DNA from 2 places in the Paenibacillus sp. B-A-8 genome. Region 1 is predicted to be linked to the other one. Evidence: predicted binding sites of a transcription regulator. Region 1 holds the regulator's gene; the other holds the start of a gene.
The links. The regulator CtsR, encoded in region 1, represses protease genes until heat stress. The targets are predictions, from matches to a motif close to ATGGTCAATAAAGGTCAAACA.

Region 1 (15,224 bases):
AGTGTTTGTTGGGGTCGCAGCACTAGATGGTTGGTTTTTCATTTAGACTCCTCTCTGTACGTATCATTCGAAGTTAATATATGGGATTGCGATAAGTTCTATTTAGCCACAGATAACGGATGATTGGAATCAATTTGTGTTGGTTTGTGCTGGTTTGAAAGTATTTATGCGTCGATAATTTTTTATTTCAAAAAAAGCTTGCAAACATAAGAACCGCATGGTATATTATCTCTTGTGCTTATGACGCATCGAACAAATGAAACACAAACGATGAAAAAATAAGTTGACAAGAAATACGAAAACATGATATACTCAAATTCCTGTGCAAGAGACATTGAATGTCGAAATGCTGGGAGCAAGTTCTTTGAAAACTGAACAAATGGAACGCGTTAATTTTTAAAAGATTCATTTAATGAATCGTCAGTTTCAAAATGAGCATATCGCTCTTTTCAATACTAATTGGAGAGTTTGATCCTGGCTCAGGACGAACGCTGGCGGCGTGCCTAATACATGCAAGTCGAGCGGAGTCATTTTGAAAGCTTGCTTTCAAAATGACTTAGCGGCGGACGGGTGAGTAACACGTAGGCAACCTGCCCCTTAGACTGGGATAACTACCGGAAACGGTAGCTAATACCGGATAATTTCTTTTTTCTCCTGAAGGAAGAATGAAAGACGGAGCAATCTGTCACTGAGGGATGGGCCTGCGGCGCATTAGCTAGTTGGTGGGGTAACGGCCCACCAAGGCGACGATGCGTAGCCGACCTGAGAGGGTGAACGGCCACACTGGGACTGAGACACGGCCCAGACTCCTACGGGAGGCAGCAGTAGGGAATCTTCCGCAATGGACGAAAGTCTGACGGAGCAACGCCGCGTGAGTGATGAAGGTTTTCGGATCGTAAAGCTCTGTTGCCAGGGAAGAACGTCCGGTAGAGTAACTGCTATCGGAGTGACGGTACCTGAGAAGAAAGCCCCGGCTAACTACGTGCCAGCAGCCGCGGTAATACGTAGGGGGCAAGCGTTGTCCGGAATTATTGGGCGTAAAGCGCGCGCAGGCGGTCATTTAAGTCTGGTGTTTAAACCTTGGGCTCAACCTAAGGTCGCACTGGAAACTGGGTGACTTGAGTACAGAAGAGGAAAGTGGAATTCCACGTGTAGCGGTGAAATGCGTAGATATGTGGAGGAACACCAGTGGCGAAGGCGACTTTCTGGGCTGTAACTGACGCTGAGGCGCGAAAGCGTGGGGAGCAAACAGGATTAGATACCCTGGTAGTCCACGCCGTAAACGATGAGTGCTAGGTGTTAGGGGTTTCGATACCCTTGGTGCCGAAGTTAACACAGTAAGCACTCCGCCTGGGGAGTACGGTCGCAAGACTGAAACTCAAAGGAATTGACGGGGACCCGCACAAGCAGTGGAGTATGTGGTTTAATTCGAAGCAACGCGAAGAACCTTACCAGGTCTTGACATCCCTCTGAATCCACTAGAGATAGTGGCGGCCTTCGGGACAGAGGAGACAGGTGGTGCATGGTTGTCGTCAGCTCGTGTCGTGAGATGTTGGGTTAAGTCCCGCAACGAGCGCAACCCTTAACTTTAGTTGCCAGCAAGTAATGTTGGGCACTCTAGAGTGACTGCCGGTGACAAACCGGAGGAAGGTGGGGATGACGTCAAATCATCATGCCCCTTATGACCTGGGCTACACACGTACTACAATGGCCGGTACAACGGGAAGCGAAGCCGCGAGGTGGAGCCAATCCCATCAAAGCCGGTCTCAGTTCGGATTGCAGGCTGCAACTCGCCTGCATGAAGTCGGAATTGCTAGTAATCGCGGATCAGCATGCCGCGGTGAATACGTTCCCGGGTCTTGTACACACCGCCCGTCACACCACGAGAGTTTACAACACCCGAAGTCGGTGGGGTAACCCGCAAGGGAGCCAGCCGCCGAAGGTGGGGTAGATGATTGGGGTGAAGTCGTAACAAGGTAGCCGTATCGGAAGGTGCGGCTGGATCACCTCCTTTCTATGGAGAATCGTCTTCTGCAATGAAGACATTCAAATCGGAAGTTAAACTTCCAAAATTATTTAACGCGTATCCATTTGTTCGGTTTTGATGGAATTTGCGGGGCCATAGCTCAGCTGGGAGAGCGCCTGCCTTGCAAGCAGGAGGTCAGCGGTTCGATCCCGCTTGGCTCCACCAACAAACTTCATCTATTTGTTATGTCTAGAATAGTTTTATCTTGATCCTTGAAAACTGGATACCGAAACGAATTTGCGTTTTAGAACATCTTTTAGCAACTTGTGCAAACAAGTAAATGTTATTAGTGAGATTTTTCTTAGGAAAAATCAAGGTTAAGCTAATAAGAGCACACGGAGGATGCCTAGGCGCCAGGAGCCGACGAAGGACGTGGCGAACAACGAAACTGCCTCGGGGAGCTGTAAGCAAGCTTTGATCCGGGGGTGTCCGAATGGGGAAACCCAGCTGTGGTAATTCGCAGTTACTCATACCTGAATACATAGGGTATGTAGAGGCAGACCAGGGGAACTGAAACATCTAAGTACCCTGAGGAAGAGAAAACAATAGTGATTCCGTCAGTAGCGGCGAGCGAACGCGGAACAGCCTAAACCTAAGAGCTTGCTCTTAGGGGTTGTGGGACGTCTCACATGGAGTTACAAAGGAATATGGTAGGTGAAGAGGTCTGGAAAGGCCCGCGATAGAGGTAAAAGCCCTGTAACCTAAACTGTGTTCTCTCCGAGACGGATCCCGAGTAGTGCGGGGCACGTGAAACCCCGTATGAATCCAGCAGGACCATCTGCTAAGGCTAAATACTACCTGGCGACCGATAGTGAAACAGTACCGTGAGGGAAAGGTGAAAAGCACCCCGGAAGGGGAGTGAAATAGAACCTGAAACCGTGTGCTTACAAAAAGTCAGAGCCCTATTAATGGGTGATGGCGTGCCTTTTGTAGAATGAACCGGCGAGTTACGTTTAACATGCAAGGTTAAGTCGAGAAGACGGAGCCGCAGCGAAAGCGAGTCTGAATAGGGCGATTTAGTATGTGGACGTAGACCCGAAACCGTGTGATCTACCCCTGTCCAGGGTGAAGGTGCGGTAACACGCACTGGAGGCCCGAACCCACGCACGTTGAAAAGTGCGGGGATGAGGTGGGGGTAGCGGAGAAATTCCAATCGAACTCGGAGATAGCTGGTTCTCCCCGAAATAGCTTTAGGGCTAGCCTCGGTATAAGAGTAGTGGAGGTAGAGCACTGATTGGGTGCGGGGTCCGCAAGGATTACCAAGCTCAGTCAAACTCCGAATGCCATATACTTATTGCCGGGAGTCAGACAGTGAGTGCTAAGATCCATTGTCAAAAGGGAAACAGCCCAGACCATCAGCTAAGGTCCCCAAGTGTGTGTTAAGTGGGAAAGGATGTGGAGTTGCACAGACAACCAGGATGTTGGCTTAGAAGCAGCCACCATTGAAAGAGTGCGTAATAGCTCACTGGTCGAGTGACTCTGCGCCGAAAATGTAACGGGGCTAAACACACCACCGAAGCTATGGCTAGATATGTATGTATCTGGGGTAGGGGAGCGTTGTATGTGGGTTGAAGGTGTACCGTAAGGAGCGCTGGACAGCATACAAGTGAGAATGCCGGTATGAGTAACGAAAAGATCAGTGAGAATCTGATCCGCCGAAAGCCCAAGGTTTCCTGAGGAAGGCTCGTCCGCTCAGGGTAAGTCGGGACCTAAGGCGAGGCCGAAAGGCGTAGTCGAAGGACAACAGTTTGAAATTACTGTACCACCGTAATCCGCTATGAGCGATGGGGTGACGCAGGAGGGTAGTGACGCGGACTGATGGATATGTCCGTCTAAGCAGTGAGGCTGATGTGTAGGCAAATCCGCACATCGTTAAGGCTGGGCTGTGATGGGGAGCGAAAATTGTAGTAGCGAAGGTCATGATCTCACACTGCCAAGAAAAGCCTCTAGCCAGGAGAAGGTGCCCGTACCGCAAACCGACACAGGTAGGCGAGAAGAGAATTCTAAGGCGCGCGGAAGAACTCTCGTTAAGGAACTCGGCAAAATGACCCCGTAACTTCGGGAGAAGGGGTGCCCCGGTAGTGTGAATAGCACGAGGGGGCCGCAGTGAAAAGGCCCAAGCGACTGTTTAGCAAAAACACAGGTCTGTGCGAAGCCGCAAGGCGAAGTATACGGGCTGACGCCTGCCCGGTGCTGGAAGGTTAAGGGGAGTGGTTAGGGGTAACCCGAAGCTATGAACCGAAGCCCCAGTAAACGGCGGCCGTAACTATAACGGTCCTAAGGTAGCGAAATTCCTTGTCAGGTAAATTCTGACCCGCACGAATGGCGTAACGACTTGGGCGCTGTCTCAACGAGAGATCCGGTGAAATTTTAATACCTGTGAAGATGCAGGTTACCCGCGACAAGACGGAAAGACCCCATGGAGCTTTACTGCAGCTTGATATTGAATTTGGGTACGATCTGTACAGGATAGGTGGGAGCCGTAGAAATCGGAGCGCAAGCTTCGGTGGAGGCGCCGTTGGGATACCACCCTGATCGTATCTAGGTTCTAACCTAGTGCCCTAATCGGGTACGGGGACCGTGTCAGGCGGGCAGTTTGACTGGGGCGGTCGCCTCCTAAAGAGTAACGGAGGCGTTCCAAGGTTCCCTCAGAATGGTTGGAAATCATTCGAAGAGTGCAAAGGCATAAGGGAGCTTGACTGCGAGACCTACAAGTCGAGCAGGGACGAAAGTCGGACTTAGTGATCCGGTGGTACCGCATGGAAGGGCCATCGCTCAACGGATAAAAGCTACCCTGGGGATAACAGGCTTATCTCCCCCAAGAGTCCACATCGACGGGGAGGTTTGGCACCTCGATGTCGGCTCATCGCATCCTGGGGCTGAAGTAGGTCCCAAGGGTTGGGCTGTTCGCCCATTAAAGCGGTACGCGAGCTGGGTTCAGAACGTCGTGAGACAGTTCGGTCCCTATCTGTCGTGGGCGCAGGAAATTTGAGAGGAGCTGTCCTTAGTACGAGAGGACCGGGATGGACGTACCGCTGGTGCACCAGTTGTTCCGCCAGGAGCATGGCTGGGTAGCTACGTACGGACGGGATAAGCGCTGAAAGCATCTAAGCGTGAAGCCCCCCTCAAGATGAGATTTCCCAATTAGTAAGACCCCTTGAAGACGACGAGGTAGATAGGTTGGAGGTGGAAGTGCAGTAATGCATGGAGCTGACCAATACTAATCGGTCGAGGGCTTATCCTATACTTAAAACGCAAATTCAATTCGGATTCAGTTTTCAGGCATCAAGCCTGTAACCAATAAGCTGCATGTCCTTTATAAGGGCTGATATTTTCTCGCAGCGATTTCGAGAAGCGAAAGCTTCGAAAAATCATGTTTGGTGGCGATAGCGGAGGGGTTCCACGCGTACCCATCCCGAACACGACCGTTAAGCCCTCCAGCGCCGATGGTACTTGGACCGAAGGGTCCTGGGAGAGTAGGACGTTGCCAAGCACAATTAGACCACTGTTGAGTCATCGACAGTGGCTTTTTTGCGTTTATTATAGACTGTGGAAAACTTGTGGATAATATTTTGAATTTGCAGAAAAGTTACGCACATGTGGATAGATGATTGAAAGAGAAATAATCCCTAAATAGTGTGGATTAAATACATATTTATATGGATCTGTCAACAGAAAACCTAAGTAGTACACGGGTTGCTGTGGATATAGCCGGGATTATGTGGATAGAGCTATTGATAAGTGGATAACTATTTTAACTTGGATGTGACAAGATTTCAAGACTATTTTTAAAACTGCATAGAGCTGTGGATAACTAAAATAAAGTTATAAATAATGCAATAGATTAGCGCACAATTGATGCTCTTGTTATACTTATCCTAAAAGTAATTTTATAAAGGATGAGGTGAGTTTGTGGTAATAAGACAGTTACGCCCAGATGAGTTCGATGCAAGCATGAACTTGTCAGAATATGCTTTTCAATACAAGTTACCTAGCGACAAACGGGAAAGTGCTCAAAAAAGTTTCAAGCCGGAACGGGTATGGGGTGCCTTTGAAGACGGGACACTCGAAGCAAAATTGACGCTTCTGCCATTCCAAGTGTACATACAAGGGAAAGTGGTGCCTATGGGTGGTATCGCTGGAGTAGCAACATGGCCAGAGAACCGCAGACAAGGGCATGTGGCAAAGCTTTTAACACATGCACTGCAAACGATGAATGAAGCGGGTCAAAGGCTCTCTTTTCTGCATCCGTTCCTGATTCCCTTTTATCGTAAATTTGGTTGGGAAGTTTATTGTGAATATAAGAAATACTCCATTCCTGTAGCGAAGTTTCCCAAGAAGGTTGAAGTTGAGGGCAAAGTTAAACGGGACATTAAAGATATCGAAGTATTGGATGGCTTATACAATCAATTCGCTGTCAGATATAACGGGACACTTAAGCGTGATTTGGACTGGTGGGAGAATTCTGTTTTAGATGACGAAGGAAAAAGTGCAGTGTTTTACTCTAAAAGTGGTGAACCAGAGGGATACGTGCTGTATAAGGTAGAGAACAGAGAACTGGTCATTGATGAATTTGTTTTTTTGAATGAACAAGCTCGGCAGGGGCTGTGGACATTTCTTGCGAACCATGATTCGATGGTGACCGGTGCATCGTTGAAGCTGGTGCCTTCGGACGACATGTTACCCTTCTTGCTGCCAGATCCGCGTATAGAACAGGAGAATTATCCTTATTTTATGGGTCGTATTGTGAATGCTAAGACATTCATTGAAGGTTATACCTTCAGAGGAAACAGCAGCCAAAAGAAACAGCTTATTTATATAGAAGATAAATACGCACCTTGGAATGATGGATTGTGGGAATGGAATATTTCTAATGAGGGATCGGCAACTTTTACACGCGGGGAAGGGAAACCGGCAGAAGCAGACTTAAACTGTGATATCGGCACATTGACGGCATTAATGCTTGGATATAAACGTCCGGCAGAGTTAGCTCGTTATGGACGCATCTCAGGTCATTCAGCTGCACTGGAATGGTTTGAAGAAATCTTACCGCAAGCAGAAACTGCATTATTTGATCATTTTTAAAATAAAAATTCGGGCTCTCCCCTTCGAAAGATGTTGGGAGGGCTCTTTATTTCCGAATACATTCGCTGAAAAAAGTGAAAAATAAGAGAATCCACTTGGAATTAGCACAGAATATGTTATAATATTAAAAAGTCAAAGAAAGTCAAAGTCAACGAAACTTAATGACATTGATCCGATTCTCTGAACACGTGGAATTATCCACAAATGTTTAAGTTCAATTAAAGACCATTGTCATTAGGAATGCAAGTTGCAATCGGTATTATAAAGATTTAAGCACTGGAGGATGAGTGATGCGCAATATCTCTGATATTATCGAACAATATCTGAAGAATATTTTGCATGAAAGTCCCGAAGGTACGGTGGAAATCCAGCGAAATGACCTGGCGGACCAGTTCTCATGCGTACCGTCACAGATCAATTATGTCATCAGTACACGCTTTACTTTGGAAAAAGGTTATGTGGTGGAAAGTAAGCGTGGTGGCGGGGGATATATTCGTATTCAACGTTTTGAATTGCCACCAAACGTGGCACTGCATGCCCATTTAAACCATACTATAGGTGGCGGGATTGATCAGAACGCTGCTGAAGGGCTGATTTATCAGCTGGAGGAAGCCGGTTTTCTAAGTAAGCGTGAAGCGTGCCTTATGCGCGCTGCTGTTTCTCGGGAATGCCTAACGGTTAAGATTCCATACCGGGATGAGATTCGTGCCAAGATTATGAAGGCGATGTTAATCTCTTTGTTAGGCAAATAATTGTCAACCATAAGGGAGGGGCTTTCGCTTATGCAATGCCAGGAATGTGGCGTCAAGCCGGCAACACTCCACTTCACTAAGATCGTGAATGGAGAGAAGACGGAGTTTCATATCTGCGAGAGCTGTGCACGGGAGAAGGGGGAACTCATTCCCGGAACGGCTGGAGGGTTCTCGATCCACAGTCTGCTGTCAGGTCTGCTTGATCTAGAGGGTGCCGGCAAGGAGAAGTCGGCTGCAACGAAGACAACGCAGAGTCTGCAATGTGAGAATTGTGGGATGACGTACTCCCAGTTTAGCAAGTTAGGCCGTTTTGGCTGTAGCTCCTGCTATAAATATTTTAACAGCGCACTCGACCCGCTTTTTAAGCGAGTGCATGGTAGTACTTCACATGTAGGTAAGATTCCGAAACGTGCAGGAGCTCAGATTGTATTTAGACGCCAAATTGATGAACTCAAGCAGGAATTACAGCAGAGTATTACACAAGAAGAATTCGAGAAAGCAGCGGAGCTGCGGGATCAGATTCGTAAACTTGAAAAAGAAATAGCACAAGAGTAAAGTCTTTGATATATAGGGGGGATATGACATGTCAAGTCTCCGATTTACTGAACAAGCGCTTAGTGATTGGATGCGCTCTGGAGGTAGTCACTCCGAGATTGTAATTAGCAGTCGTATGCGTATTGCCCGTAATCTAGAGCATCTTCCGTTTCCAATGCTGGCTTCCTTAGAGCAATCGGAAGAAGTGTTAGAGCTGTTGGCTCCTGTGTTTCATGAGGAAGCAGCTGCAGATTTCGGATCTTTTCAACTCCTAAAGCTTGATGAAGTGAATGAACTGGACAAAAAGGTACTGGTTGAGAAACACCTAATCAGTCCTAACTTGGCTAATGATTCGCGCAGCGCGGCTGTCTTGTTAAATGAAGATGAGTCGGTCAGCATCATGATTAACGAAGAGGACCATCTGCGAATCCAATGTCTGTTTCCTGGTCTTCAGGTTAGAGAAGCATGGGAACGTGCGACGGCGATCGATGATATATTTGAAGCAGCTGTCAATTACGCTTTTGATGATAAAAGAGGATACTTGACCAGTTGCCCCACTAATGTGGGTACAGGGCTTCGTGCCTCAGTAATGCTGCATCTGCCAGCACTTGTAATGACGCATCAGATCAATCGCATATTGTCTGCAGTGAACCAAGTAGGATTGACTGTAAGAGGAATTTACGGTGAGGGCAGCGAAGCAGTAGGGAACATCTTTCAAATTTCCAATCAGATCACCCTCGGTCAAACGGAGAGTGAAATTATTGAGAATCTTCACAGTGTAGTTACGCAGATCATAGAGCATGAGCGAAATGCACGTGAACGGTTGCTTGTTGATTCCGCACTGAGAATAACCGACCGAGTGAAGCGTTCTTATGGGATTTTATGTTATGCAGCTCTTATGGAGCTTAAAGAATCTGCACAACGACTGTCTGATGTGAGACTTGGGGTTGATCTTGGCATTCTGGAAGGTCTTTCGATTTCAGTGCTAAATGAACTTAACGTTAAGACACAGCCAGGATTTCTGCAAAAGATGTTCGGCGATGAGTTAAACGCCACTGAACGAGATATGTATCGGGCAAAACTGCTCCGAGAGACACTGGGAACACAACATTAATATAGATATTTACTATTCATGGAGGTGCAGGAGATATGATGTTTGGAAGATTTACGGAACGCGCACAAAAAGTGCTAGCGCTGGCGCAGGAAGAAGCTGTTCGTTTAGGACACAACAATATTGGCACAGAACATATTTTGCTCGGACTTATTCGTGAAGGAGACGGCATTGCTGCTAAGGCATTAATTGCTTTAGGGCTAGGTCTTGAAAAAATCCAGGACGAAGTGGAGACACTGATTGGCAGAGGTCAAGAACAGCCTACGAACATTGCTTATACTCCTCGCGCTAAAAAAGTGATTGAGTTGTCGATGGATGAAGCCCGTAAGCTGGGACATACGTATGTCGGCACTGAGCATATTTTGCTTGGACTTATCCGTGAAGGGGAAGGTGTCGCGGCACGTGTGCTTAATAACCTCGGCATCAGCTTGAATAAAGCTCGTCAGCAAGTGCTGCAGCTCCTGGGAAGCAGCGAGGCTGCCTCTAGTCATAGTGGAACTCCGGCTAATGTCAGCACACCGACTCTAGATGGTCTTGCGCGCGATTTGACCGCCTATGCTAAGGAGGGCAATCTAGACCCGGTTATCGGCCGTAGCAAGGAGATTGAACGTGTTATTCAGGTACTGAGTCGCCGGACTAAGAATAACCCGGTACTGATCGGTGAACCTGGTGTTGGTAAGACAGCTATCGCTGAAGGACTTGCACAAAAGATTATCAACAATGAAATCCCAGAAACACTTCGCGACAAACGCGTCATGACGCTCGACATGGGCTCAGTAGTGGCAGGGACAAAATATCGCGGTGAATTTGAAGACCGCCTCAAGAAAATCATGGATGAGATTCGCCAAGCAGGTAATATCGTGCTCTTTATCGATGAGCTTCATACGCTGATCGGTGCTGGCGGCGCTGAAGGTGCGATAGACGCATCTAACATTCTTAAGCCGGCTTTGGCCCGTGGAGAACTTCAGTGCATAGGCGCTACTACGCTTGACGAATATCGTAAATATATTGAAAAAGATGCAGCGCTCGAAAGACGTTTCCAACCGATTACGGTGGATCAGCCTTCTCCAGAGGAAGCGGTCCAAATTCTGTTCGGACTTCGCGATCGTTATGAAGCACATCACCGTGTGAAGATTACGGATGAAGCTATTGTGGAAGCAGTGAAGTTGTCCGATCGTTACATTCCGGACCGTTTCCTGCCAGATAAAGCGATTGACCTTATCGATGAAGCAGGATCTAAAGTAAGGCTTCACTCTTACACCATCCCGCCAAATCTGAAGGAACTTGAAATGCGCTTGGATGATATCCGCAAGGAGAAAGATTCCGCAGTGCAGAGTCAAGAGTTTGAAAAAGCGGCTGCCTTGCGTGATACAGAGCAAAAGATCCGTGAAGAGCTTGATACCACTAAGAACCAATGGAAAGAAAAACAAGGTCGCACGGATTCAGAGGTTACACCTGAAGATATCGCACAGGTTGTAGCTAGCTGGACGGGGATTCCTGTAAGCAAGCTGAAGGAAGAGGAGACCGACCGTCTGCTTAACATGGAGGCTTTACTGCATGAACGAGTGATCGGTCAGGATGAAGCCGTTAAGGCAGTTAGCCGGGCACTACGCCGTGCGCGTGCAGGTCTTAAAGATCCGAAACGTCCAATGGGTTCCTTTATCTTCCTCGGTCCTACAGGTGTAGGTAAAACGGAGTTGGCTCGTGCATTGGCTGAGGCTATGTTCGGCGATGAGAATGCGGTCATCCGTATTGATATGTCGGAATATATGGAGAAGCACTCCACGTCCCGTTTAGTCGGAGCCCCTCCTGGATATGTTGGCTATGAAGAAGGCGGCCAATTAACCGAGAAGGTACGCCGTAAGCCTTATTCTGTAGTGCTGCTTGATGAAATTGAAAAAGCGCACCCAGAAGTATTCAACATTCTGCTGCAGGTTCTTGAAGACGGTCGTTTGACTGACTCTAAAGGACGGGTAGTCGATTTCCGTAATACATTAATTATTCTGACTTCTAACGTAGGCGCACAAGCGATCAAGAAGAATTCGACACTTGGATTCACAGCTGTGCAAGATGCTGGAGCAGAATACGGTAATATGAAGGGCAAGGTTATGGAAGAGCTTAAGAAGAGCTTCCGTCCTGAGTTCTTGAACCGGATTGACGAAATCATCGTCTTCCATTCCCTCGATGAGAAGCATATTGCTGAAATCGTTACGTTGATGTCTGATGAACTGCGCAAGCGACTGCGTGAATATGATGTTGATTTCGTACTCACGGATGCGGCGAAGGCTTTCCTGGCTAAGGAAGGCTACGACCCAGCCTTTGGTGCACGTCCATTGCGTCGTGCGATTCAGAAGCATATTGAAGACCGTCTTTCCGAGGAATTGCTCCGAGGAAATATCCAAAAGGGTGATTCGCTCAACATTGATGAAGTTGGCGGAGAACTTGTAGTGAATAAAGTGGATGCTCCTGTAGCGCCATTGCTTGAAAAAGAAGTAGAATCCGAATAAAAAAACGGAATAAAAAAAGCTTCCGCTCCTCAGTTTATAGAGGGGCGGAAGCTTTTTTAATATAAATTTATCACTTGAAAATATACATTTAGTACAAATTCCGAATGACCTTTCGTTAAAGGGGCAGAAATGGTAAACTTTCATTAGAAGAAAATATCCGCAATTTAAAAGTTCGGACCGTAAGGAGAACAAATGGCTAAACCAAAAACTAAATTTTTTTGCACTGATTGTGGATACGAATCGCCAAAATGGTTCGGTAAATGTCCCGGGTGCCAAGCTTGGAACTCCATGGTGGAGGAAACGGAAAGCGTAGTCAAAACACAGGGAATGAATGCCCCTATTTTTCATAGTAAAGAAAAAGCACAATCGATCATAAGTATAGAAAGTGACAAGGAACCGCGCATACTGACAGGTATAGGTGAGCTTAACCGTGTTCTCGGTGGGGGGATCGTGCCAGGATCGCTGGTATTAGTAGGGGGAGACCCAGGAATCGGTAAATCTACGCTCTTATTACAGACATCGCATGCTCTAACAACTCAGGGATTGCGAGTGCTGTACATCTCGGGCGAAGAATCGGTAAGGCAAACTAAGCTACGTGCGGATCGCCTCGGTGCGTTGTCAGCTGAGCTATATGTACTATGTGAGACGAATATGGAAAGCATAGAAGAAGCGATTGAACAAATTCAGCCGCAATTTCTTGTGATCGATTCGATTCAGACTGTATTTATGCCAGAAGTGACGAGTGCGCCAGGCAGTGTGACTCAGGTTCGAGAATGTACGACAAGATTTATGCGTATCGCTAAGATTCGGGGAATTGCAACAGTTCTCGTTGGGCATGTCACCAAGGAAGGCGCTATTGCAGGCCCACGGATGCTTGAACATATGGTGGATTGTGTGCTGTATTTTGAGGGAGAGCGGCATCATACGTATAGACTTCTACGGGCTGTAAAGAACCGCTTCGGTTCAACGAATGAAATCGGCATTTTCGAAATGGGTGAAGTGGGCTTAACAGAAGTAGAAAATCCGTCTGAGCTCTTCTTGTCGGAACGTCCACTCGGTGTAGCCGGATCCACCGTCGTGGCCAGTATGGAAGGGACTAGACCGGTGCTTGTTGAGCTTCAGGCTCTTGTCGCTGCTACTCATTTCCCCTCCCCGCGCCGGGTGTGCACAGGTATGGATCATCAACGGATGGCACTCATTATCGCTGTACTGGAGAAGCGAATGGGCATGTTCCTACAGAATCAGGATGCATACCTTAACGTGGCTGGAGGAGTAAAGTTGGATGAACCGGCGATTGACTTAGCAGTAGCTATTAGTATCGCTTCCAGCTTTCGTGATATTTCAACAAAACCTTACGATGTTTTCTTCGGTGAAGTAGGACTTACAGGTGAAGTAAGAGGTGTTTCACGCGCGGAAATGCGTGTGAAGGAAGCCGCGAAGCTAGGCTTCCGGCGGGTGATTATGCCAGAGAAAAGTTTGAAGGGCTGGAAGCACCCGCAAGATATCCAGATTATAGGCGTCAGTACCGTAGCAGATGCACTATCGGTCGCGTTAGATTAGGGGGCACAGGGATTATGAAAGAATATAACCAATTAGAGAATATGAATGATCTGCTCAGACTGGCGGCACCGGGAACACCTTTTCGGGAAGGTCTGGAGAATGTGCTGCGCGCAAAGACGGGAGCACTAATCGTCGTTGGCTATAGTCCCGAGGTGATGGAAGTAGTAGACGGAGGATTCTCCATTAACTGCGATTTTTCACCCAATTATTTATATGAGCTCGCCAAAATGGACGGTGCCATTATTCTTAGTGAAGACTTAAAGCGGATTTTGTATGCAAATACACAATTAATTCCGGATTCGTCTATTTCATCAATCGAGACAGGCATTCGTCACCGGACCGCCGAGCGTGTAGCGAAGCAAACAGGCAAACTGGTGGTTTCCATTTCACAGCGCCGTAATATCATTACTCTGTATCAAGGCTCCATTCGATACGCACTAAAAGAAATCGGAGCTATTTTGGCTAAAGCTAATCAAGCGATTCAGACCCTCGAAAAGTACAAAGCGGTTCTTACACAAGGACTGACGAATTTGTCTGCTTCAGAGTATGAGGGAATCGTAACCGTGGCCGAAGTGGTCGGAGTGATTCAGCGGGTAGAGATGGTTCTACGCATAAAAATGGAGATCAAACGATATATAAATGAATTAGGCAACGAAGGACGCTTAATCAGCATGCAGATGGAAGAACTGGTTGGAAATACAGAGGAAGAAGCATGGCTCCTATACAGAGACTATGCTAAGGAAGAGCAAGAAGATAAAATTCGTGAAATTATTGCCGGTCTCAAACGTATTAGTGATGATGACCTAATGGATGATAACCATATTGCTCGATTGCTGGGCTACTCTTCAACGGCAATTTCATCCGAAGAAGTGGTTACACCACGTGGGTATCGTCTGCTTAACAAAATTCCGCGGCTTCCAAATGTGATCATTCATAATCTGGTGGAGCGGTTTGAAATGCTGCCTAATTTGATGTCTGCAAGCATAGCCGAACTGGATGAAGTGGACGGAATTGGGGAGGTGCGAGCTCGTAATATTCAGGATGGGCTCAAACGTTTACAGAAGCAAGTTCTTATTGACAGGCAAATGTAAATAACATACAATCACGTAATATTGGAGCTATTTAAGGCCAATGTGAGAAAATTGAGGTGAAGAAATGATACAAAAATCAATTCCGAGTCTTTTTACCATAGGTAACTTGATGCTCGGAATGTTTGGTATCATGATGGCGTTTGACGGTAAAGTTAGCATGGCCGCTATCATGGTTATTATTGCTATGCTGTTAGACGGATTGGATGGCCGAGTTGCTCGTGCACTTAAATGTGAGAGTGAATTTGGTAAGGAACTGGACTCTTTGTCTGATGTCGTTTCCTTTGGAGTAGCGCCGGCTGTTATTATGTACGTTTCAAGCCTGCATGATTTGAATTCTGCATTAGCCTGGACAGTAACTGCAATTTTCCCGGTGTTTGGGGCATTGCGCCTTGCTCGCTTTAATGTTCAACCAGGGGTTCCTGGTTATTTCATCGGTTTGCCAATTCCTGCTGCTGGTGGTGTACTTGCCACATTAGCTCTTTTTAATAAAGATGTTTCCGCTCCGTTTATGATCGTGGCTACACTGCTCTTATCGTATTTGATGGTCAGCACTGTTAA
Region 2 (15,224 bases), 790 kb from region 1:
CATGTTGTGAATGTGAATCTCACCGTTACGGATCGTAGCAAAAGCATCTCCAATATTAGCGCGGCCATTACGCAGCGACTTGATCTCTGTACCTGTCAGCACCAAGCCAGCTTCATAAGTATCCTCGATAAAATAATCATGGGAAGCTTTTTTGTTCTGGGCAAGTACTTTCCCGTCTGCTTTTTTACCCATGAGAATCACTCCTTGAATCATATTCATAAGTTAAAGTAACCATGTCTCACTAATCTTAAACGACATAGTTATCGAACGTCTGATCTATATTGTAACAAATGGAATCGATTGTGCGCAAGGAAGGATCAGGTAATCCTTTCTCAGTCATTTTGACAACTAGTTGTCAGCAAGTTTACCCATTAATTAACTTTAATTACATTTGTTTATAAAAAAGATGTTTATGTTTCTATATTCACACATCCCAATTAACTCATACCCTTTTTTTCACTCTCTCCCTCGAACACTAAAGCTAACTAAGCTACATAAATGCACTTTATACCTCTATTTAATATATTTAGACGCTTGATGGTTGTTTAGTTGTACTTTCTGCAGTTAAAAACTCGAAGTCATGCCGTTTTGAAGGTACTGATCCAATTTAGATGTACAAAGTGCAATTAACCTCATTATTTACTGAAACGCCAGAATTTTAACTGCACACTATGCAATTAAAAATAAGCATCGTGATAACACTAGTTACTTTGCTCCAATCCAAGTGTCATAGTTGCAAAAACGACGTTAGTACAAAGCTTCTTCTGACTATTACTCAACAAACTTGTGGCAACCAATATTCTCGTTCAGAAACGATAATTTCACACTTGAACCGAGCTGCAGAAAACAATTAAAAAAGCACCGCCCCCAGCAAAGGGGCGGTGCTTAGTCTTGCGTCATAGAGCTACGAAACGTAGCCCATAACGTTATTTATTTCTTCTTTCTCTTACGAGGAGCTCCGTCTGGAGTGCTGCCCGTAGTGTCACTACGTTTAGAAGTGGCTTGTTCAGACGTCTGAACGTTGCCCGGTGTCACGGACTGACCGATGAACACACCGCTTTTGTTCTTCTTTTTCCGGCGACCTTTACCTGTTGGAGCGCCGTTACGACCTTCTCCACCGCCAAAGTTACCGCCGCGGTCCTCGCGGCTGCGGAACTTCGTGTTGCCATCCAGGCCGCGAACTTCGCCGCCGGAAGACTCGGACGCAGGAGCGCCGTATCCGCCTTTGCCGGAGCCAAAGCCGAAGCTGATGCCGCGTCCACCACCGGCACCGCCGTTGTCCCCACCGCGGCCTCGACCGCCGCTGCGCTCACGCGGTGCGCCTGCGTTGCCGCCGGCTTCGCCCCCGCGCTCTGCGCCGGTGCTTCCGCCCGGCGCTGTAACTACCCGGCTCGCATCCTCGCCGGCATCACGCCCGCGCTTCCGCTTTCCGCGTCCGCCCGGTGCACCAACACCGGCCGCTTCGCGCGGCCCTTCGCCGGCGCGCACACCTGCGCCCGGCTTGCCCTTGCCCGCGCCTACAGCAGCGCCGGGCTTGCCTTTACCGCCGCGGCTCTTACTGCCCGCGCCGCCTTTACCCCCGGCTGGCGCCTTGAAGCCGCCGCTACCTGGACGGCCGCCTTTGCCACTGCGGCCGCCTCCAAAACCACCGCCGCGATGCTCACCTGGCGCGCGTGGTTTCATGTCGACCAACTCGAAATCGATCGTGTGGTCATCCATATTTACCTTGGCGACTCGAATCTTCACCTCGTCGCCAATACGGAACACCCGTGATGTGCGCTCGCCAATGAGCGCCATATGCGCCTCGTCGAAGTGATAATAATCGTCGCTCATTGCACTGAGACGAATGAGTCCTTCGACGGTGTTGTCCAGCTCGATGAACATTCCGAAGCTGGTCACACTGCTGACCATAGCCTCGAATTCCTCGCCTACTTTATCTTGCATGTATTCAGCTTTCTTCAGCTGCTCTGTATCACGTTCAGCCTCTACCGCCACACGCTCACGTTCCGAGGACTGCTGAGCAATGTCAGGCATCCGGCCGGCCAAATAATCATGTCGTTTCTGGCTCAGCGCCCCTCCATTCTCAATCACTTCACGCATTACGCGGTGAATAACCAGATCGGGGTACCGGCGAATTGGAGAAGTAAAGTGAGAATAGTATTCTGCAGCGAGTCCGAAATGGCCTGTGCTCTCTGCATCATATTTCGCCTGCTTCATGGAACGCAGCATCATTGTGCTAATAACGGTCTGTTCTTTAGTTCCTTGAATTTGCTCTAACAAATCCTGCAAAGCACGTGGATGAACCGAATTGCCGCGTCCCTTCACGTGATATCCGAAATTAGCCGCAAAAGCCATAAAATTCTGCAGCTTCTCTGGGTCTGGATCTTCGTGAATCCGGTAAAGGAACGGAACCTTCAGCCAGTGGAAATGCTCAGCGACCGTTTCATTCGCTGCGAGCATGAATTCCTCGATAATCTGCTCCGCTACAGAACGCTCACGCTTCACAATATCTACAGCCTTGCCGTTCTCATCCACAATGATTTTGCTCTCTTCGAAATCAAAATCAACCGCGCCCCGCCGCATCCGCGCATCGCGCAGCTTCATCGCCAGTTCTTTCATGAGACGGAAATCATCGATTAATGGACTATAACGCTCCAGCAATTCTGGATCTTCATCCTCCAAAATTTTACGAACATTAGAATAAGTCATTCTTTCTTTGGTGCGAATCACACTGGTAAAGACATCGTGCTTCACAACCTTCATGTGTTCGTTAAATTCCATCTCGCAGGACATCGTTAAGCGGTCAACCTGTGGGTTCAAGCTACAAATCCCGTTAGACAAACGGTGAGGAAGCATCGGAATAACCCGATCCACCAAATACACGCTACAGCCCCGATCGTACGCTTCTTTATCAAGTTCAGAGCTCTCACGCACGTAATAACCTACATCCGCAATATGCACGCCTAGCTTGTAATTCCCGTTCTCCAATCGCTGAACATTAACGGCATCATCCAAGTCCTTAGCATCTTCGCCATCAATCGTGACAATGTTTAGTCCGCGCAAGTCGCGCCGTCCCTGCTCAGCAATTTCCTCTTCTGTGATTGAATCCGGAGCATTGTCCGCTTCGTACATCACTTCAGCCGGAAATGCCTCTGGTAGCTGATGCTTACGGATGATAGATAGAATATCGACTCCCGGATCATCCTTATGTCCGAGAATCTCAATAATTTCACCTTCTGCTGCTGATCGCCCTTCTGGATAATTCACGATGCGCACAACGACCTTTTGCCCGTCTACCGCCCCCATGAAGGATTGCTTAGGAATAAAAATATCACGGTTAATCCGTTTATCATCAGGCAGCACAAAACCATAGGTCTCTAGATTTTGAAATACGCCGACCGTTTGCAATACGCCACGTTTTACAATACGTTCAACTTCACCTTCCATACGTCCGCCGGACGGACTTTTAGAGGTAATACGGATCAAAACGATATCGCCATTCATAGCTCCCTTTAGATCATTCGCATGGATGTACACGTCAGGATGATCACGATCATCCGGGATCAAAAAAGCGAAGCCTTTCGCATGAGCCTGTAACCGGCCTCGCAGTAAATCCATTCGTTCCGGCACGCCATAACGTGCATTACGAGTTAATACAATTCTTCCGTCCTGCTCTAATTCAATTAGTAGTTCCTCGAACTTTTTAAACCCTGTGCTATCTTCTAGAGCAAAATGGCTCACCAGCTCTTCATAAGTCATTGGTTTATATGCAGTTTCCCGCATGAAATCGAGTAATATTTCTTGTGTTATCATGTTCGTCACCCCAGCCCTCCGCGGCTCCAAGCCGCTGGCAAATATGTATGTCTTGTCCTGCTCTGTAGTAATGCCAAGTAAAATTTACCTTTACCTACTTCATACCCTAGTATACACGAAATCAATCCTGCGCATCCCTGTTACTGTCATCCAAAGGTAAACGCAGTACAAAATTTCAGTCACAACGAAGAAGATAGTCTATTTATTAGGGCTCTACTGTACCGAATCTTATTCATTCTTTATGCAAAGAAAAGCACCTACAGGTGCTTATCCCCTTTTAATTATAACAAAAAAGCCTTCGCTCCATTCCATTCAGAACAGAGCGAGGGCTTACTGTAGGTACTTTAGTCAATGAAAACAGCAGCTAGAATCGCCATAATGAAGAATCCTGCAGCAAGTCCAACAGTTACACGTTGTAGTACGAGTTCCATACCACGAGCTTTTGTTTTACCAAAGAGATGCTCAGCACCGCCGGAGATGGCACCGGAAAGACCCGCGCTTTTCCCCTTTTGCAGAAGAACGACCGCAATAAGACCGACGGAAAAAATCAGGAGCACAACTTTCAAAAAGATATCCATTCACTTCCACCTCCTACGCCTAAGCATCACTATCTATGGTAATTGAGGTTATCACGATACATAAACAGTATTCTTATTTTATCATAGCGTTGTCGGTAATACAACCGCCTAGACTGTTAAGTCGTAGCTTTTCTTGTAAGATAAGGAATTACATAGCGTCTGCGTCTCTTTGAGTACAAAAAAGACCCGCCATAAAGGCGGGTCTTCGTACTCTGCTATAAAAGCAGATTATCTTTTAAGGTTGTAGAAGGATTTCAGGCCGTTGTATTGAGCCAATTCACCCAACTCGTCTTCGATGCGAAGCAATTGGTTGTATTTAGCAACACGGTCTGTACGGGAAGGAGCACCAGTTTTGATTTGACCAGCATTAGTCGCAACAGCGATGTCAGCGATTGTGCTATCTTCGGATTCACCGGAACGGTGAGAGATAACTGCTGTGTAACCAGCACGTTTAGCCATTTCGATAGCATCGAAAGTTTCAGTCAATGTACCAATTTGGTTAACCTTAACCAAGATGGAGTTACCGATACCTTTTTCGATACCTGTTGCAAGACGCTCAGTGTTTGTAACGAACAAGTCGTCACCAACCAATTGAACTTTGTCTCCCAATTTTTCAGTAAGCAATTTCCAACCATCCCAGTCGTCTTCGGACATACCGTCTTCGATTGTGATGATAGGATATTTTTCAACCCATGAAGCAAGAAGGTCAACATACTCAGCGGAAGTGTAAGATTTACCTTCGCCAGCAAGGGTGTATTTACCGTCTTTGTAGAACTCAGTGGAAGCAACGTCCATACCCAAGAATACGTCAACACCTGGTTTGTAACCAGCTTTTTCGATAGCTTCGATAATTGTAGTGATTGCTTCTTCATTCGAACCAAGGTTCGGTGCGAAACCACCTTCGTCACCTACAGCTGTGTTCAGGCCTTTGGATTGAAGTACGGATTTCAAGTTGTGGAAGATTTCAGCACCTGTACGAAGAGCTTCTTTAAAGCTTGGAGCTCCTACAGGAAGAACCATGAACTCTTGAACATCGATGTTGTTGTCCGCATGCTCACCACCATTGATGATGTTCATCATTGGTACTGGAAGAGTCTTAGCGTTGAATCCGCCCAGGTATACGTACAAAGGAATATCCAAAGCTGCTGCAGCTGCGCGAGCTACGGCCATGGATACAGCTAGGATCGCGTTAGCGCCCAATTTACCTTTGTTATGAGTTCCGTCCAAAGTGATCATCAATTTGTCGATGCCCACTTGGTCAAGAGCGTCCATACCGATAACTTCTGGAGCGATGATTTCATTTACGTTCTCAACAGCTTTCAGAACGCCTTTACCCATGTAACGGGATTTGTCGCCATCACGAAGCTCTACAGCTTCATGAGCGCCAGTGGAAGCGCCGGAAGGAACGATAGCGCGGCCTTTAGCACCGGATTCAAGATAAACGTCAACCTCTACAGTAGGGTTACCACGGGAGTCAAGGACTTCGCGAGCATAAACATCAGAAATAATAGTCATTTTAGTTAATCTCCTTTAAACAATGTTTTGGTTTTAATTGTTGAAGCTTAATCTCAGGTATTGTTTCCTTATTTGCGACTAGCGATCATGGATTGACCAGTCATTTCCGCAGGTTGCGGAATTCCCATCAGATCCAGAATGGTTGGTGCTACATCAGCAAGGATACCGCGATCGCGCAATACAACATTTTCATCCGTAAGGATGAACGGAACCGGGTTAGTGGTATGAGCTGTGAACGGACGACCGTTCTCATCAAATACCATGTCTGCATTACCGTGATCGGCGATAATGATCGCAACGCCACCCTTGGCAACTACTGCGTCCACTACTTTACCTACACACTCATCCGTTACCTCTACAGCCTTGATTGTTGGCTCCAGCATACCGGAGTGTCCAACCATATCAGGGTTTGCAAAGTTAAGGATAATAGCATCCTGTCTTTCCGCTTCGATTTCTGCTACGCAGGCTGCAGCCACTTCGTAAGCACTCATCTCAGGTTGAAGATCATAGGTTGCTACTTTAGGAGAGTTGATCAAGATACGAGTTTCTCCTGGAAGTTCCTCATCACGTCCACCACTGAAGAAGAACGTTACGTGCGGATACTTCTCAGTTTCCGCGATGCGCAGTTGCTTCTTGTTGTGTTGCACAAGTACTTCACCCAATGTGTTATCCAGGTTCTTCGGTGAATAGGCTACATAACCTTGTACCGTTTCGCTGAAAGTAGTCAGGCATACGAAGTGCAAGTCTTGTGGGAACAACGGACCCCGGTCGAAACCGCGGAAATCTTGATTCGTGAACACTTGTGACAACTGAATAGCACGGTCAGGGCGGAAGTTGAGGAACACGACGGAATCGCCGCTCTCTACTGCCGTTACCGGCTTGCCTTCACTGTCTACAATCACGCTAGGTTCAACGAATTCGTCGAACACGGAATTTGAATAAGAAGCAGTGATAGCTTGCAGAGCATCCGTGTATTTAGGGCCTTCGCCATAAACCATAGCACGATAGGCTTTTTCTACACGATCCCAACGTTTGTCACGGTCCATGGCGTAATAACGTCCGGATACCGTTGCAATTGTACCTACTCCAACTTCTTCAATCTTAGCCACCAGATCTTGGACAAACTTCTTACCACTATCTGGAGGTACATCACGGCCATCCATGAAAGCATGGATATACACTTCGTGCATATCTTCTTTCTTAGCCAGGTCAAGCATAGCAAACAGGTGGTTAATGTGGCTATGTACCCCTCCGTCGGATACAAGCGCGTAAAGATGAAGCTTTTTACCTGTGTTCTTAGCATTTCTAACTGCGGCTACCAGTGTTTCATTATCGAAGAATTCGCCCTCACGGATCGATTTATCAATACGAGTCAAATCCTGGTATACAATCCGTCCTGCACCAATATTTAAGTGCCCTACTTCAGAGTTGCCCATTTGGCCTTCTGGAAGACCAACAGCTTCACCACAAGCAGTAAGGGTAGTATTAGGATATTGTTTCAAGTAACGGTCATAGTTAGGTTTGTTAGCTTGAGCAACGGCATTACCTTCAGATGTTCCACGCAAACCGAAACCATCCATGATGATCAAAGCTACAGGTCTTGGAGCTGACATCTTACTTCGCCCCCTCAACCAATTGAACGAAGGAAGCAGGCTGCAAGCTGGCACCGCCAACAAGCGCACCATCGATGTCGCTTTGGCCCATGTACTCAGTTACATTCTCAGGCTTCACGCTGCCGCCGTATTGAATACGAACAGCTTCAGCTGTTGCAACATCATACAGATCTTTTACAAGACTGCGGATGTACGCAATAACTTCGTTAGCATCTTGGGAAGTGGAAGATTTACCTGTGCCAATAGCCCAGATAGGTTCGTATGCAATGACAACTTTTGCTGCTTGCTCAGCACTAAGGCCTTGGAATGCAGCTTCAGTTTGTACTTTACATACAGCTTTCGTTTGATCAGCTTCACGCTCTTCAAGCTTTTCGCCAACACATACGATTGGAGTGATACCGTGACGGAATGCAGCATGCATTTTCTTATTCACGATTTCATCTGTTTCGCCAAAATAAGCACGACGCTCTGAGTGACCAATGATTACATAGTCTACGCCAAGATCGCTAAGCATTACACCACTGATTTCTCCTGTGTAAGCACCGTTATCTTCAAAGTGCAGGTTCTGTGCGCCAATCTTGATGTCTGTACCTTTTGCAGCTGCTACAAGTGCAGGCAGGTTAGTAAATGGAGCGCAGATTACAGTCTCAACGCCTTCTACTTCTGCTTTGCCTTTGATGTCAGCAATAAAGCTTTCTGCTTCAGGAACTGTTTTGAACATCTTCCAGTTACCCGCAATAATTGGTGTTCTCATGAATTAAATTGCCTCCTTCTATACGTCTTACTTGTCGTTCAGTGCTTCTACGCCAGGAAGCGCCTTGCCTTCCATGAACTCAAGGGATGCACCGCCACCAGTGGAGATGTGATCCATTTGGTCAGCCAGGTGGAATTTTTCTGCTGCTGCTGCGGAATCTCCGCCGCCAATAACAGTGTAACCTTCAGTTGTTGCACAAGCTTTTGCTACTGCAAGTGTACCTTCAGCGAATTTATCGATTTCGAATACGCCCATAGGTCCATTCCAGACAACCAGCTTGGAGTTTTTGATAATATCGGCATAAAGTTCACGAGTCTTAGGTCCGATATCAAGTCCTTCCCAACCTTCTGGGATTTCATTGTAATTAACGATCTTAGTGTTAGCATCAGCACCGAATTTATCAGCAACAACAACATCAACAGGAAGCATGAAGTTTTTGCCAAGTGCTTTAGCTTTTTCGATGAATCCAAGAGCAACGTCAAGTTTGTCGTTGTCTACAAGTGACTTACCAATTTCGAAGCCTTGAGCTTTAGTGAATGTATAAGACAATCCACCGCCGATCAGAACGTTATCAGCCAAAGACAACAAGTTATCAATAACATCAATCTTGTCTTTAACTTTCGAACCACCGATGATCGCAGTGAAAGGACGTTCTGGGTTAGTAAGAGCTTTACCAAGAACGGTCAATTCTTTCTCCATCAAAAGACCGGATACAGCTGGTAGGAAATGAGCGATACCTTCTGTCGATGCATGTGCACGGTGAGCCGCACCAAACGCATCATTGACGAACAAATCAGCCAATTCAGCAAATTGTTTAGCCAATTCAGGATCGTTCTTTTCTTCGCCTGGGTAGAAACGAACGTTCTCAAGTACAAGTACGTCGCCTTCGCCTAGCTCAGCAATTTTTGCTTTTACAGCATCGCCAACAGCTTCATCAGCTTTAGCTACTGGTTTGCCGAGAAGCTCGGACAGACGTTCAGCAGCAGTAGTCAAACGCATGGAATCTACGAATTGGCCTTTAGGACGGCCCATGTGACTTGCGAGAATAATCTTTGCACCGTTCTCGATCAAATATTTAATGGTTGGAAGTGTTTCGCGAATACGAGTATCATCAGTAATCTTACCGTCTTCTACAGGTACGTTGAAATCCACGCGTACAAATACGCGTTTACCCTTTACTTCTACATCACGGACGCTCTTTTTGTTCATGATTAATTCCTCCACACCCAAAGTTGTTTCTAGCAGGAAACAAGAAATACATTTAGAAAGAGCGGAAACAAGGAACTTCTGTTTCCGCTCTATAGATGTTACTTATATCAAGTCAATTACTTAGCGATTTTAGCGAATTTCTCCAAAGTACGAACCAATTGTGCAGTGTAGGACATTTCATTGTCATACCAAGCAACAGTCTTAACGAGTTGTTTGTCGCCAACAGTCAATACTTTAGTTTGTGTAGCATCGAACAGGGATCCGAAAGTCATACCTTTGATATCGGAAGATACGATTTCATCTTCAGTGTAACCATAAGTGTCTGGATCGGAAGCTGCTTTCATTGCTGCGTTGATTTCTTCAACAGTAACGCTCTTATCAAGAACAGTTACAAGCTCAGTCAGGGAACCAGTTGCAACTGGAACACGTTGAGCCGCACCATCCAATTTACCTTTAAGTTCTGGAATAACAAGACCGATTGCTTTAGCAGCACCAGTAGTGTTAGGAATGATGTTCTCAGCTGCTGCACGAGCGCGTCTGAAGTCACCTTTAGCGTGTGGAGCATCCAAAGTGTTTTGGTCACCAGTGTAAGCGTGAATTGTAGTCATTAAGCCTTCAACGATACCGAACTTGTCGTTCAATACTTTTGCCATTGGAGCTAGGCAGTTCGTTGTGCAAGATGCGCCGGAAATAACAGTCTCAGTACCATCAAGAATGTCATCGTTAACGTTGTAAACGACAGTTTTCATGTCGCCAGTAGCTGGAGCGGAGATAACTACTTTCTTAGCTCCACCTTTCAAGTGTTTTTCAGCTGCTTCTTTAGTTGTGAAGAAACCTGTGCACTCAAGTACGATATCAACGCCTAGGTCGCCCCATGGCAATTCTTCAGGGTTGCGGTTAGCAAGAACCTTAACTTCTTTGCCATTGACTTTGAAGAAGCCATCATGCACTTCAACATCACCTTGGAATTTACCTTGAGTTGTATCATATTTAAGCAAATGAGCAAGCATCTTAGCGTCAGTCAAGTCGTTGATTGCTACCACTTCGATACCTTCTACATTTTGAATACGGCGGAAAGCAAGGCGTCCAATACGTCCAAATCCGTTAATTCCAACTTTTACACTCATTGAATAGTTCCTCCTAGAATTCGTTTTATTTATTCAAAACAGACCGTGAAGCCTGTCATGACAACAATGTTAAGTATGATGCAAGATATATGTTCTAGTGAGTTACGAGGATATCTGTAACTGATTATCAATTTCCTTGCCGATTTCCACAGCAGCAGCCTCGTCGGTGACGAGTATATTCTCCTGCCCGAAACGCAGCATGGCATGAATGGCTTTGGCCTTTGGTTTGCCTCCAGCAATACCGATGACTGTCTCCGTCCGAACAATATCTTCTAGACGTAGTCCCATCGTAAGCATCGTATGGACAACCTGACCATCTTCGTTAAAGTAATACCCAAAGGATTCAGCCACGGCTCCCTCACCCTGGATTTCTGAGACAGTTGCCTCATCCAGCTTGCGGCGGCGAGTCATTTCAATGGCATCCCCAATCCCATGTACAATAATACGCGAACTGCGGATGATTTGTACAATCTCTCCAATATTAGAGTCAAGTGCTAGTGACTGGTAGGCATCCCCACTAAGTAAATCAGGTACATGCAGCAACCGGTAATTCGCTCCTACCCGTTTTGCCATTGTTGAGGCAATCGTATTGGCTTGAATCTCCATACTCTCTCCTAATCCACCACGCGCCGGAACAAACCAAGCGTTCTTATAGGAAAGGGATAACGGCGGTGTCAGTTGATCAGCCATATCGGCAAGCGTTGATCCACCAGTGACAGCAACAATATCATCTGTACGAAGTACACTAAGCAGCGCTTTTGCACCTGCTCGGCCGAGTTCACGTTTGGTGAATGGCGATGACTCACAATCACCCGGCACCACAATAACTTTATCCAGACCATACGTTGCCCGAATTTTCTCTTCCAGCTCATCCAGACCAAACAGGCTCTTAACGACCGGCTCTAGCAAATCAAGCAGCCTACGTCCAGCAGCGCTAATGCGCATACCAACGCTCTCGATCTCAATGAGCCCTTGCGATTTCAGAAGATCCGTCTCGGCACGCAGTACCCGCTCAGTCATATCAAGCGAAGCGGCAAGCGTTCTGCGCCCAATAATATCGGACAGCATGATCTGATGAAGAATCGTGTACCGTCTCTTAAGGGTTTCCATGAGATCAGGCAGAAGCTGCTTTTGGATATCTAATAAATTACGCATACTTTCACTCCTGCAACTTCGTCTTCCTCTATTCCCTTGTTCATGGTCTCAAAATGTCCCGGGTAAACTTTTTAAGTCCCACTCATATTCTAACCAAATATTGCTCGAAGTGCAAGTCTTCCGAGAGTAGAATTCTCAAGCGCTTGTCTTCTTATACATTTATAAGATCGGGAAAGAGGTACGGTTCCTAAAACCTGTCATTAACAATCCAGATTCTATCGCTCAGTGAAAGACAATATACGCTTGTCCACCTTGAAGACAAGGGGTAGAGTCCGTGCACAGCATTATTAATTCATTGCAATTGCAAAGAAATTGTATTATAATCATTTTTGTTGCGCCCGTGGTCCAATGGATATGACGTAGGCCTCCGAAGCCTGAGATCCAAGTTCGATTCTTGGCGGGCGCGCCATTAATTTCACTTTTGTACATAATTTAGTAGTGCCTATACTACTACTTAACCAAAGAGCCGCGTGTCGGCTCTTTTTTTTGAATATAAGTTTGACTTTCTTTGACTTTTTGTTTGAATTTGTTTATCATGTGGGTAATACGGCAAGAGTAAAAATGAATACATTTGAAGAACCAATATCAAGGAGGTTTTCCACGTGAGTTATATTCCTATGGTAGTAGAACAGAGCAACCGCGGTGAGCGCGCTTATGACATCTATTCCCGCCTGCTGAAGGACCGCATCATTTTCCTTGGAACGGAGGTTAATGACGTGGTAGCCAATTCTATCATCGCACAAATGCTGTTCTTGGCTGCCGAAGATCCGGATAAGGACATTCACCTTTACGTGAATAGCCCCGGCGGTTCCATTACTGCAGGTATGGCTATTTTTGATACAATGCAGTACATTAAACCGGATGTTTCCACCATCTGTGTAGGTATGGCAGCTTCCATGGGAGCATTCCTACTTAACGCTGGCGCTAAAGGCAAACGCTTCGCACTGCCTAACAGTGAGATCATGATTCACCAACCTCTGGGTGGTGCTCAAGGTCAAGCAACGGATATCGAAATCCGTGCCCGCCGTATCCTCAAATTGCGTGATAAGTTGAATCGTATTCTTGCAGAACGTACGGGTCAACCGCTAGAACGTATTGAGAAGGATACAGATCGTGATTACTTCATGACTGCTGCAGACGCGGCAACTTACGGTATCGTTGATAAAGTCATCGAGAAAACACTGCCTAGCGGTGTGTAAGCTATAAAACAACGCAAAGAGGCTGTGCCCTATCCACTTGATGGTTAGCGCACAGCCTCTTTACTTTTCAGACCACCACTCCATACGAATCTCAGTTAAATCAAACCGCCATATCCAAGCGCATCGAGTTTCTCAGCAATCACACGGTAGCCTCGGCCATTCGGATGTAAGTGGTCAATCGATAATAGCCCTCTCTCATTTCCTGCAAACTCACTATAGATAGAAGCAAACCCACATACTCGGCTACTGTACTGTGAGGCATAGCGGTTAAACTGCCGCACCCACTCTGTAGCACCCACTACCTGAGGATAAGGATTATACAGTCCCACAATCCGAATGATAAAAGGTCTACGCGTTCCCGTCTTCAATTGGAAGAGGATACTCATAATTGCAGCAAAATTTTGTTTGCATTCTTGCAATGATCTTCGCAGCTCTTTAGATAAATTTTCAGGTTGTCTAGCTACAGCCTTCGCAGCATGGATTAAATCGTTGCCACCGATGGATAGAGTGATGATGTCGGCTGCTCGAATGGCTTCGCGAGTCATTGCACTCCCCCGTAGCCGCTGTTCCAGTTCAGAAGTAGTCAATCCATTCACGCCCAAATTCGTAGAGGCTACATTAGAACGCAGTCTCCCTTCCGCCATTCTACGGTACACCGGTACAAAACCGTTACCTGGCAGAGCGCCAAATCCAGTCGTCAAGGAATCGCCAATTGCAGTGTATTGATAGCTCATAGCTCTCCCCCGTTCATAAACTAGTTACTCCATTTAGCATATGAATTCGAGGTGATTCTGGTAAGGGGGAGATGTCCAGTGGTGACACTAGCGGTTACAACTTCTCTATTTATTTTACAGCAGCAAATGGGCTACCGCCTTCCGGCAACAGTTCTTTGAAAGTAAAGGGATATTCCGGGAATCCCGCAGCATAAGCTGTGTATTCATACAATTGGAAGAACAGCACGACCTGATCATCCTTCAGATAAAAATACTTCTCCGTATTCAATCCGTTGAATCCTCCCAAATAACTTTCCTCCGCTTTTACCAGCTTGTTCAGCTTGGCATTTAGCTGTTGTTTGTAGTTGGGATTAGCACCAAACAAATCACCCAGCAATAGACGTTTGCCATCCTTAAGTGAAAAAGTAAATGCCTCACGATTAGTCATGCCATGAGCGCCGCCCGTATCGCTATACTGTGACATCACTAAACTGATCACACCATTCTGATTGTAGGTCACCACATAATCTATATCATAGGTATACTTAGGCTCTGACCCGGTCCGATCGGAGATATCCTGTTCTGCACCAGCCGCAAATTTCATAACACTTTCCTTCAAAGTATTATTAATTGCCTGCTGCGCATTGGAATTACTTAATCCACTGATCTTCGGATAATCAAGCTGGATAAAAGCCTCTTGCCGATCCTTAGCATAGGTTTCAGTGGTTACTGTCAGCACGTTCAGTGGTCTGTTCACCACGTTCAGCCTACCAGAGTCCCGACTCCAATCTACTTTATAACCCAAATAATCATTCAACAGGCCTGATGGAACATAAAGCCGATTGTTAATTAGCTTTCCTTCATATTCTCGAATGTAATAATTGTTCACCCAAATAGAATTTCCATAGCTAGATAACATGAACTTAGTTTTTATCGTTCCCTTTCCAATCGTATATGCATTTTCTTTTTTATCATAAGTAAGTGGTAATCGCAGCACATCACGTATAAAGGTGATCGGCACCCATGCCTTCCCTTCCTGCAAAATACCTGTCTGCTGAGAAATCATCCCGTTTGCCTTCAAAACTATACTTGAAGCAATAGCCACACTCTTCGTCTGATCCGATGCTGCATAACCAGTCTCAACAGGCAGTAATCCTCCACCAAGCAATAACCCCGCCGACATCAAGCCTATGCCCCATTTGCGTACTATTTCTTTTGAGAAATTCATCATCATATTTTTCCTCCCCTTTCCAGTTTATTAAACATAATCTTAGAGATTTTACGCAAAAAAAAGAGGCACCCCCCACTATTACTAGCGGAAGAGCACCTCTCCTCTCTACACACATCTTGTTCTGCTACTATTTCAATTCATACATTACGCTCAGCTGTGTTGTAACTTTAACTACTCCCGGTTGAACGGATGTGCTTGCACCAGCATCTGCTGCAGCCATTTCCATTTTTAGATTCTGCTCAAAATAAACCGGAGTAACATTACCATCATTTTGGCTGACTGTGATTACTTGACCCAAGCTACGTCTAGCTGCCTTA

Region 2: the regulator CtsR is predicted to act here: its motif matches at 12,260-12,280, upstream of clpP (ATP-dependent Clp endopeptidase proteolytic subunit ClpP).

Annotation. Positions count from the first base shown of each region.
Region 1 is NZ_CP183882.1:6,296,522-6,311,745, reverse strand. Features, by position in the region: gene ACN6MV_RS28640 (MFS transporter) at 1-42, opposite strand, end outside; rRNA gene ACN6MV_RS28635 (16S ribosomal RNA) at 457-2,014, shown strand; tRNA gene ACN6MV_RS28630 (tRNA-Ala) at 2,116-2,191, shown strand; rRNA gene ACN6MV_RS28625 (23S ribosomal RNA) at 2,342-5,270, shown strand; rRNA gene rrf (5S ribosomal RNA) at 5,403-5,519, shown strand; gene ACN6MV_RS28615 (GNAT family N-acetyltransferase) at 5,939-7,111, shown strand; gene ACN6MV_RS28610 (CtsR family transcriptional regulator) at 7,402-7,863, shown strand; gene ACN6MV_RS28605 (UvrB/UvrC motif-containing protein) at 7,894-8,418, shown strand; gene ACN6MV_RS28600 (protein arginine kinase) at 8,447-9,511, shown strand; gene clpC (ATP-dependent protease ATP-binding subunit ClpC) at 9,547-12,015, shown strand; gene radA (DNA repair protein RadA) at 12,208-13,575, shown strand; gene disA (DNA integrity scanning diadenylate cyclase DisA) at 13,590-14,666, shown strand; gene pssA (CDP-diacylglycerol--serine O-phosphatidyltransferase) at 14,731-15,224, shown strand, end outside.
Region 2 is NZ_CP183882.1:182,101-197,324, reverse strand. Features, by position in the region: gene smpB (SsrA-binding protein SmpB) at 1-192, opposite strand, end outside; gene rnr (ribonuclease R) at 931-3,813, opposite strand; gene secG (preprotein translocase subunit SecG) at 4,158-4,391, opposite strand; gene eno (phosphopyruvate hydratase) at 4,620-5,906, opposite strand; gene gpmI (2,3-bisphosphoglycerate-independent phosphoglycerate mutase) at 5,975-7,519, opposite strand; gene tpiA (triose-phosphate isomerase) at 7,521-8,273, opposite strand; gene ACN6MV_RS00925 (phosphoglycerate kinase) at 8,301-9,482, opposite strand; gene gap (type I glyceraldehyde-3-phosphate dehydrogenase) at 9,599-10,609, opposite strand; gene ACN6MV_RS00915 (sugar-binding transcriptional regulator) at 10,712-11,764, opposite strand; tRNA gene ACN6MV_RS00910 (tRNA-Arg) at 12,099-12,173, shown strand; gene clpP (ATP-dependent Clp endopeptidase proteolytic subunit ClpP) at 12,367-12,963, shown strand; gene ACN6MV_RS00900 (GDSL-type esterase/lipase family protein) at 13,059-13,697, opposite strand; gene ACN6MV_RS00895 (PdaC/SigV domain-containing protein) at 13,807-14,910, opposite strand; gene ACN6MV_RS00890 (SIMPL domain-containing protein) at 15,035-15,224, opposite strand, start outside.